DNA from 2 places in the Neorhizobium sp. AL 9.2.2 genome. Region 1 is predicted to be linked to the other one. Evidence: riboswitches for the same ligand, from Rfam matches in the RefSeq annotation. Region 1 holds a riboswitch; the other holds the start of a gene.
What was found. A riboswitch is a leader RNA that binds a small molecule or an ion and turns the genes downstream of it on or off. The one in region 1 is predicted to bind thiamine pyrophosphate.
Positions count from the first base shown of each region.

Region 2: it holds a riboswitch for thiamine pyrophosphate, as region 1 does, so the genes downstream of both, G6K99_RS20340 (ABC transporter permease) here and thiB (thiamine ABC transporter substrate binding subunit) in region 1, are expected to answer to the same signal.

Region 1 covers NZ_JAALXU010000007.1:318,497-322,679, forward strand. The annotation lists gene G6K99_RS16480 (ABC-F family ATP-binding cassette domain-containing protein) at 1-1,099, shown strand, start outside; gene G6K99_RS16485 (response regulator) at 1,268-1,741, shown strand; TPP riboswitch at 1,909-2,016, shown strand; gene thiB (thiamine ABC transporter substrate binding subunit) at 2,044-3,081, shown strand; gene thiP (thiamine/thiamine pyrophosphate ABC transporter permease ThiP) at 3,097-4,183, shown strand, end outside.
Region 2 covers NZ_JAALXU010000009.1:590,586-594,768, forward strand. The annotation lists gene G6K99_RS20335 (ABC transporter substrate-binding protein) at 1-825, opposite strand, end outside; gene G6K99_RS20340 (ABC transporter permease) at 842-1,606, opposite strand; TPP riboswitch at 1,740-1,842, opposite strand; gene G6K99_RS20345 (DUF2934 domain-containing protein) at 2,003-2,248, shown strand; gene G6K99_RS20350 (EAL domain-containing protein) at 2,355-4,183, opposite strand, start outside.

The sequences.
Region 1 (4,183 bases):
AAGGCGCAAGCGCAACATGCGCCGCGTCGGCGAGCTGCAGTCCATGCGTGCCGACTACCGCGGCCACAAGGGGCCGCAGGGTTCCGTTCAGGCCTCCGTCGCCGAAGGTCGCGAGTCCGGCAAGCTGGTGGTGGAAGCGGAAAACATCACCAAGACCTATGACAAGCCGATCGTCGCGCCATTCTCGATCCGCATCCATCGCGGCGACCGGATCGGCCTGGTCGGCCCGAATGGTGCTGGCAAGACGACGCTGCTGAAGATGCTGACGGGCCAGCTCGCCCCCGACGGCGGCTGGATCAAGCTCGGCACCAATCTCGAGATTGCCACGCTCGACCAGAAGCGCGAGGACCTCGATCCCGCCGACACGCTGTCCCATTACTTGACAGACGGCCGCGGCGAAACGCTGCTGGTCAACGGCGAACAGCGGCATGTGGCGGGCTACATGAAAGACTTCCTGTTCCAGCCGGAACAGATCCGCACGCCGATCAAGAACCTCTCCGGCGGAGAGCGCGCAAGGCTGATGCTGGCCCGCATGCTGGCAAAACCATCGAACCTTTTGATCCTCGACGAACCGACCAACGACCTCGACATCGAGACGCTGGACCTCTTGCAGGAAATCGTTGCGGGATATGCCGGCACCGTCATTCTCGTCAGCCATGACCGCGACTTTCTCGACCGCACCGTGACCTCGACGATCGCTCCGGTAGACCCGGATGCGCCGGATGGACGCTGGATCGAATATGCAGGCGGCTATACCGACATGCTGCAGCAGCGCAAAGGCATGGCCGACGAAAAGCGCCGCGCCGATAAGGCGGAAAAGGCAAAGACCGAAGGCAGTGCGCCCGGTGTCACTAAGGCAAAGGGCAAGCTTTCGTTCAAGCAGAAATTCGCGCTCGAAAACCTTCCCAAGGAAATGGCGAAGGCACAGGACGACATCGCCACGTCCGAACGCAAGATGGCCGATCCCAAACTCTTTGCCAAAGACCCGTCGGCATTTTCAAAGCTCGCCGCAGAAACGGCAAAACTGCGCGATCGCGTCGCCAAAATGGAAGAAGAATGGCTGGAACTCGAGATGCTCAGAGAACAGATTGAAGGATAGTTAAAGAATTCCTATACTTAACAAATAAACATCCACCGTTTTATTTGTCGGGAGCCGGAACAAACATTCCCCGGTGACGTTCGGCATCCATCAAGTGGTCGAAATGCGTAGTGCGGTATGAATGCCGACATGCCGACCAGATGGAAACAAAACGGTTAGGAATGTCCAATGCTGACTAATGTGATGCGTCGTCGGCTGGCGAGTGATGCAATGGAACAGCGCGTTCTGATCGTTGAGGACGAATTCCTGATCGCGCTTGATGTTGCCGAGACTGTCGAGAGCATGGGTCTCAAGGTTGCAGGCTTTGCCAGCGCCCGCAAGCACGCCCTGTCGCTCGGTGCATACGCCGATATCGCGCTGGTCGACGTCAATCTCGCCGATGGCCGCACAGGTCCGGAAATCGGGCGCGAACTCGCTGCCGAATACGGCCTGACGGTCATCTTCATGACGGCCAATCCGGAAGACGTGAAAGACGGCGTCGAGGGATCGCTCGGCGTTCTGACCAAGCCCGTGATGCCGCATGTGGTAGAGCAGACAATCGACTATGCCATCGCCAACCGTCTTGGCGGCATGGCGATCGTGCCGCGTGACCTCAAGATATTCCGCAACGACTCCCAGTCAGGCTACGCGCTCAACGCCTGAACCTTGTTGTCAAAGAACTACTAGCAAGAAAGCCGTCCGGCACGCCGGGCGGCTTTCTTGCTATCGAGACTGCTATCGCACGATGCCTTTCGGTCCTTTGGCCCTGAACGCAAGACGGCAGGGTTCGACACCACTTGCCAGACAATTCCTTCACCGTTACATCTACTCCCGCTCTAACGGGGTGCTGCGCGGTAACGTGCGGCTGAGAGGCTTTCAGCCAACCCGCGGAACCTGATCCGGCTAACACCGGCGGAGGGATTAGACGGCTCACGCTCAGCGCCTATTCCCCTTGTAGATTGATTTTGAAGGAGGCGTTGATGCGCAAACTCTTGCTATCGCTCACCGTGGCTGCGGCCACCATCATCCTGTCGCCGGCCGCCAAGGCCGAAGACAAGGTGCTGACCATCTACACCTATGAAAGCTTCACCGCCGACTGGGGCCCTGGCCCCAAGGTGAAGGCCGCTTTCGAAAAGACCTGCGCCTGCAAGGTCGAATTCGTGGCTGTCGCCGATGGCGTCGCACTTCTGACCCGGCTGAAGCTGGAGGGTGAGACGACCAAGGCCGATATCGCGCTTGGGCTCGACACCAACCTGATTTCGGAGGCCAAGGCCACCGGCCTGTTCGAACCGCATGGACTGCAGGCATCGTCAGAGAATGGCGGCATCAGCGTTCCCGGCAATTACGCCGACGATACGTTCCTGCCCTATGACTACGGCCATTTCGCCGTCGTCTACGACACGAAGACCATCAAGAACCCGCCGAGGAGCCTGAAGGAACTGGTGGAAGGCGATCCGTCGCAGAAGATCGCGATCGAAGATCCGCGCACCTCGACACCCGGCCTCGGCCTGCTTTTGTGGATGAAATCCGTCTATGGCGACAAGGCGCCGGAAGCCTGGGCAAAGCTGAAGGGCCGCATCCTGACCGTCACCCCCGGCTGGTCTGAAGCCTACGGCCTGTTTACCAAGGGCGAAGTGCCGATGGTGCTGTCCTATACGACCTCGCCTGCCTACCACATGGTGGAGGAGAACGAGAACCGTTACCAGGCGGCTGCTTTTTCCGAGGGACATTACGTTCAGATCGAAGTGGCCGGCATGCTGAAGGGCGCCCGTGACAAGGATCTCGCCCGTGACTTCCTGAAGTTCATGGTGTCGCAGGGCTTCCAGGATGTGATCCCTACCACCAACTGGATGATGCCGGTGACGAAGACGTCGCAACCGCTGCCAGACGCTTTCGGCAAGCTGGTTAAGCCGGAAAAGACATTCCTGATGGGATCTGACGAAGTCGCGAAGAACCGCCAGGCATGGATCGACGAATGGCTCAACGCCATGAGCATGAACTGATCGGCTGAATCGGGTATGCTGCTGACCGCTGCCGAGCGAAGACGAGGGATTTCCGGCGGGGTGCTGAGCCTCGGCGCGATCGCGCTTTTCGTCGGCATCGCGGTCTCGGCCCTGCTGCTCTGGGATGCCCCTGAAACGCAGGGGCAATTGTTCACGGCCTATACCGGCCGCATCCTGCAGTTCACGCTGTGGCAGGCGGCGCTATCGACCTTGTTCTCCGTATGCCTTGCCCTTCCCGTAGCGCTGTCACTGGCGAGACGGCCACATTTCATCGGCCGCGTCTGGATCGTGCGGCTGATGGCGCTGCCGATGGGCCTGCCGGTTCTGATCGGGGCGCTGGGTCTGATCGGCATCTGGGGCCGCCAGGGCGCGGTGAACGGCCTCCTATCGACATTGGGGCTGGAGCAACCGATCAGCATTTACGGCCTGACCGGCATTCTTCTGGCCCACGTGTTCTTCAACCTGCCGCTGGCCGCCCGGCTGTTTCTCGTGGCGCTTGAGCGGCAGCCGGCCGAATACTGGCTGCTGTCCACCAGCCTCGGCATGAAGCCCCTGTCGATCTTCCGTTTCATCGAAGGCCCGGCCCTGATCCGCGTCGTGCCAGGCATTGCCGGGCTGATCTTCATGCTCTGCGCCACCAGTTTCACGCTGGTCCTCATCCTCGGTGGCGGGCCGGCGGCAACGACACTGGAAGTAGCGATCTACCAGTCGCTGCGCTTCGATTTCGATCCGCCCCGCGCCATCGGATTGGCGGTGCTGCAGATTGCGGTAACCGGCCTGATCCTCGCCGCCCTCGCGTTTCTCCCCGCCCCCGACGGCACACATGTGACCGCCGGCCGCGCCACCCGCCGCTTCGATGGACGCACATGGGGCGCAAGGCTGTGGGACGGCTCGACCATCCTCGCTGCGACCCTGTTTCTCGTCCTGCCGCTTGCCTCGATCTTCCTAGCCGGCATCAAGGCCGATCTCTGGCGGCTGGCCTCAAGCCCCGCCTTCCTCAACGCGGCCTATACAAGCCTGTCGATCGCGCTCTTGTCCGGGCTGCTGGCCGTCAGCGTTGCATTGGCGATCATCCATGCGCGCATTGCCATAAGAGACCTCC
Region 2 (4,183 bases), on a different contig from region 1:
GAAACGTGGCAGCGTATCGGTGAACGCCTGCCGATTGAGCTGGTCGTCGAGGTTGGGATAGGCCTTGATGAACAGCTTCCAGGCATTGTCCGGGTGATTGGTCAGGAAGATCGCAGCCTTCTCGACGGATTCGAGAAAGCGGGGGAGGCGGGGATCTGTCGCAAGCGCGTCGCGCGTCACGAAGATCAGCTCGTCATAAACAGGGACGCCGTGTTCTTCCGGAAAGAAGGAACGACCCTCGTGCCCTTCGATCCGCATCTGCGTCAGTTCGAAGTTTCTAAAACCGCCAAGCGTGGCATCGACCTTGCCGCCGATCAGCGACGGCGAGAGGGCGAAATTGACGTTGATCAGTTGGACCTCGGTAAGTGCAACGCCTTCGCCTTCGAGCATGCGCTTCAACATCGCATCTTCGAAACCCGTGACGGAAAAGCCGACCTTCTTGCCGCGCAGGTCCTTGAGGCTCTTGATCGGGCCATCGGCGAGAACCGTCACCGTATTCAAGGGCGTTTCGACGAGGGTACCGATTCGCTTGAGCGGCAGGCCGGCTGCACGGTCGAGATAGAGGTTCGGTTGGTAGTGGATGCCGATATCGGCCTGGCCGGTGGCAACGAGGCGAGGCACCGTCGACGGGTCGGCGGGAGGCACCAGCTCGACATCGAGGCCGGCGTCTTCGAAATAGCCGTTCTGGGCGGCAATCACGAGCGGCGCATGGTCCGGGTTCACGAACCATTCAAGCATGACGGTGAGCTTTTCTGCCGCCTGGCTAGCGGACGCAATCATGCTCACGGATAGGGCAATGGCAAAGGCCAGAAGCATGCGTTTCATGGGTGGTCGTCTCTCCTCACGATGATAACTGTGTCTGTTGTTCGGTCTCGATTGCCCAATGGGGGCGTCCCTTTACGAGACGGTCGAAACCCAGGCGCAGCGCGACGCTGGTCAGGGCCAGGATGGTCATGGCTGCGAAAACGGTGTCGGTCTGCATCCGGGCGTTCGCCTGAACCATGACAAAGCCGAGCCCGGCTGAAGCCCCGACCCATTCGCCGATCACGGCACCCAGCGGCGCGAGCGGCACGGCGACGCGCAGACCGGACACGAGCGCCGGCAGCGCAAGCGGTGTTCTGAGCCTCACAAGGATCTGCCAGGGCGTCGCGCTTGTCAGCGCGGCGGCTTCCAGGATCGCCGGTTCCGTCCGCCTCAGGCCATCTGCGAAGGCGGAGGCGACCGGGAAGAAGATGACGAGCGTCGTCATCATCACTTTCGACGCCATGCCGAAACCGAGCCAGAGCACCAGGATGGGTGCCAGCACGAAGACCGGAAAGGTCTGCAGGATAAGGATGATCGGCCAGGCAAGCCTGCCGGCCCGCGGGAATGCCACGACGAGAAACGCGACCGCCGCACCGAAGATGCTGCCGGCGACGAGACCTGCAAAAATCTCGGTGATGGTGACAGCGGTATGATGAGCGAGGAAGCTGCTCTGACGCACCAATGCCTGCACCACCGCGAGCGGTGACGGCAAAAGATAGCGTGGCGGCGAAAAGACCTGAACGGCTATCTGCCAGCCCACCAGCAGCAGAAAAAGCCCGAGGGCTGCAAACCGGGACTGCATGTCAGCGACGCGGGTTGAAACCGTCGAACCGCATTCGTCCTATTCGGGTATTTCTCGAGAGCGTAAGCATGGCTGATCTCCTGACCTTGACATCATGGAGATCCAGGCGAGCGGAGAATAAGAAAGAGGTGCGGTATTGCGCCGTTTCCGTTCCTACGCCGGTATGACCCGGATCAGGTTCAAGGGTCCGGCTCACCGCCATCTCAGCACCGTTCGATGCTCCCCTCGGAATGACGCTAAGGTTGGACAAAGAAACGGCCTTTGTCAATCGCTTGCGATCGCTGTCCGGCAGAGCCTGCGCGGCGAGGTGACAAAAATTTTATTCTATGTCATCCGCCTCCCGGAAACCCGGGGCCCGTCCGCTGGTTATGTCTTCGCAACTTAGGAGGAGCAACCATGACCGATAGAGAACAGGAACAGCGCGAACGGGCCTACAGACTGTGGGAGGAAGAAGGCCGTCCTGAAGGGTCCCATGACGATCACTGGAAGCGTTCCGAGCATCCAGCCGACATGTCGGATCAGGAAAGCGACGATGTGACCAAGGTCAACCAGCAGGCTGATGCGGCGTTTGGTGGAGAGAACGATGCAGCGGCCGACGATGCCGCCACAATCCGGCCTCCGTCGTCAGTCGCGCCGGACTGACGTCGACCAGCGGTAGTCTGGATAGGTATCAGACCTGCCCTGCATGAAAGGGGTTGGCACAACACCTCGAAATATCGGCTGCCGATAGTTCGGCCGTCGACACACTTCAGCCGTCACAAAACCCGTTCGTCCGGTCCACTTTATGCGTCGTCGGGCGATCGAGAACCTGACCGAAACACACGACGGCCACCCGTTTTCCGGTGGCTTTCGCCAGATACATATAGTCGTCAGCGCGTTTGACATAGGTTTGCGGCGTGTCTTCGGCCTTTAGGAACGTAACGCCGACCGCGGCACCCGTGAATGTCACCTGGCCATCGATGGGGATCGGCTTGAACACCCTTTCCATCGTTTCCTGAATATGCGTCTGCATATCGCCCGCAAACTTGCGATCCATGTCGAGAAGAATAGCAAACTCGTCTCCTCCGACCCTGGCGATGAAATCCGTTGCTCGGAAACTTTCGCGAAGTCTCGCCGAGATCGTTCGCAGGACTTCGTCGCCTGCGGAATGCCCCAGACTGTCGTTGACGATCTTGAAGCCGTTGAGATCGATGTAGGCGATGGCGAGCTTTCTGTCATTGAGCAGGTTGCGGGCAACCTCTCCGGCAACAACCTCATCGAAACAGGCTCGGTTTGGGAGACCTGACAGGGCATCGGTCTGCGCGGAGGTTTTCAGAGCGCTTTCGATAGCGCGCTGCTGCCTGACGCGGGCAGACACATCGACAATGACCTCCACATCGAATGAAACGCCATCGACGATCGTGCGTTGCGCGGAAATCAGGGTTGGGATGATCGTACCATCCGAATGAGCAATCTCAACATCTTCGAGCTCGTAGGCGCCGTCCTCGCGCAATAGCCGGTGCCGTCTGTCGCGGGCGGGATTGTCGATCGCGGCACCCTCGGAAATCAGCTTCTTTCCGTTGATCTCGTCCCATTTCAGGCCGGTGAGCTTCAGATAGGCATCGTTGACTTTGACGTAGCTCGAGGTTTTCGTGTCGCTCGTCGTGATGGCCATGGCAATGGGCGCGGACTCAAACATCCTCATCAGCATTGAGATCAAGTGTTGCGTCGGCAGGACATCAGCCTGGTCCGGATCATGCCAGACATGAGGAGCCTTCACGGATACTTTCCCGTCCAGCGGGACCTCCGTGGGCACGATCTCGGTGATGGTGCCGTACCATTTCACGATCTTGCCGGTCGCATCGCGATGAGGCTTTGCCCGACTGACCATCCATCGCCAGCTGTCGTCGTGCAGACGCATGCGAAACCTGGTTTCGAATGGGTCGCCGGATGGCAGCCATCCAAGCCATTCCCGCCGAACCCGCAAACTGTCGTCCGGATGCATCCGACCGTACCAGTCCGCGATCCGGTCACGCATCCTGGACATCGTCGGGTCTGGCGTTGGCCCCATGAAATTGACAATGCCTTCGGCATCGCTCGACCAGGGAATGTTCGGGCTGAGTTCGATCGACCATCGTGCGTGGTCTTCCGTCTCGGTCAGCGCCTTTTCCATCGATTTGTGACCGGTAACATCGATCGCCGTGACCGAAATGCCGATCGGCTCGCCTGCGTCGTCATCGACCCGCTGGTTCACCACGAGGAGAATGTTCTCACTTCCGGGCGGACGATATTCGTCCACAATCAAAGGCTCGCCCGCAAGGACTCGCTGAAGATCTTTGGTGACCCGGCGCGCCTCTCGTGCCGGCATGAAACTGTGAACGGTGAGCCCGATCATCTGCTCGGGCGTTAATCCCAGCATTGCAGCGAACCGATTGTTTACACTGACATGGCGCAAGTCTGAATCGAGAAAGCAGAGACCGACCGGTGCCGCCTCATAGAGCGTTTCCAGTTGATGGACCCGCTGGAACAGCGAGCCGGTTCCGCGGCGTTCCGTGAGTGGCTTCTGCTTGCTGACAGCGAGAAGCCGTTCTGTCGCAT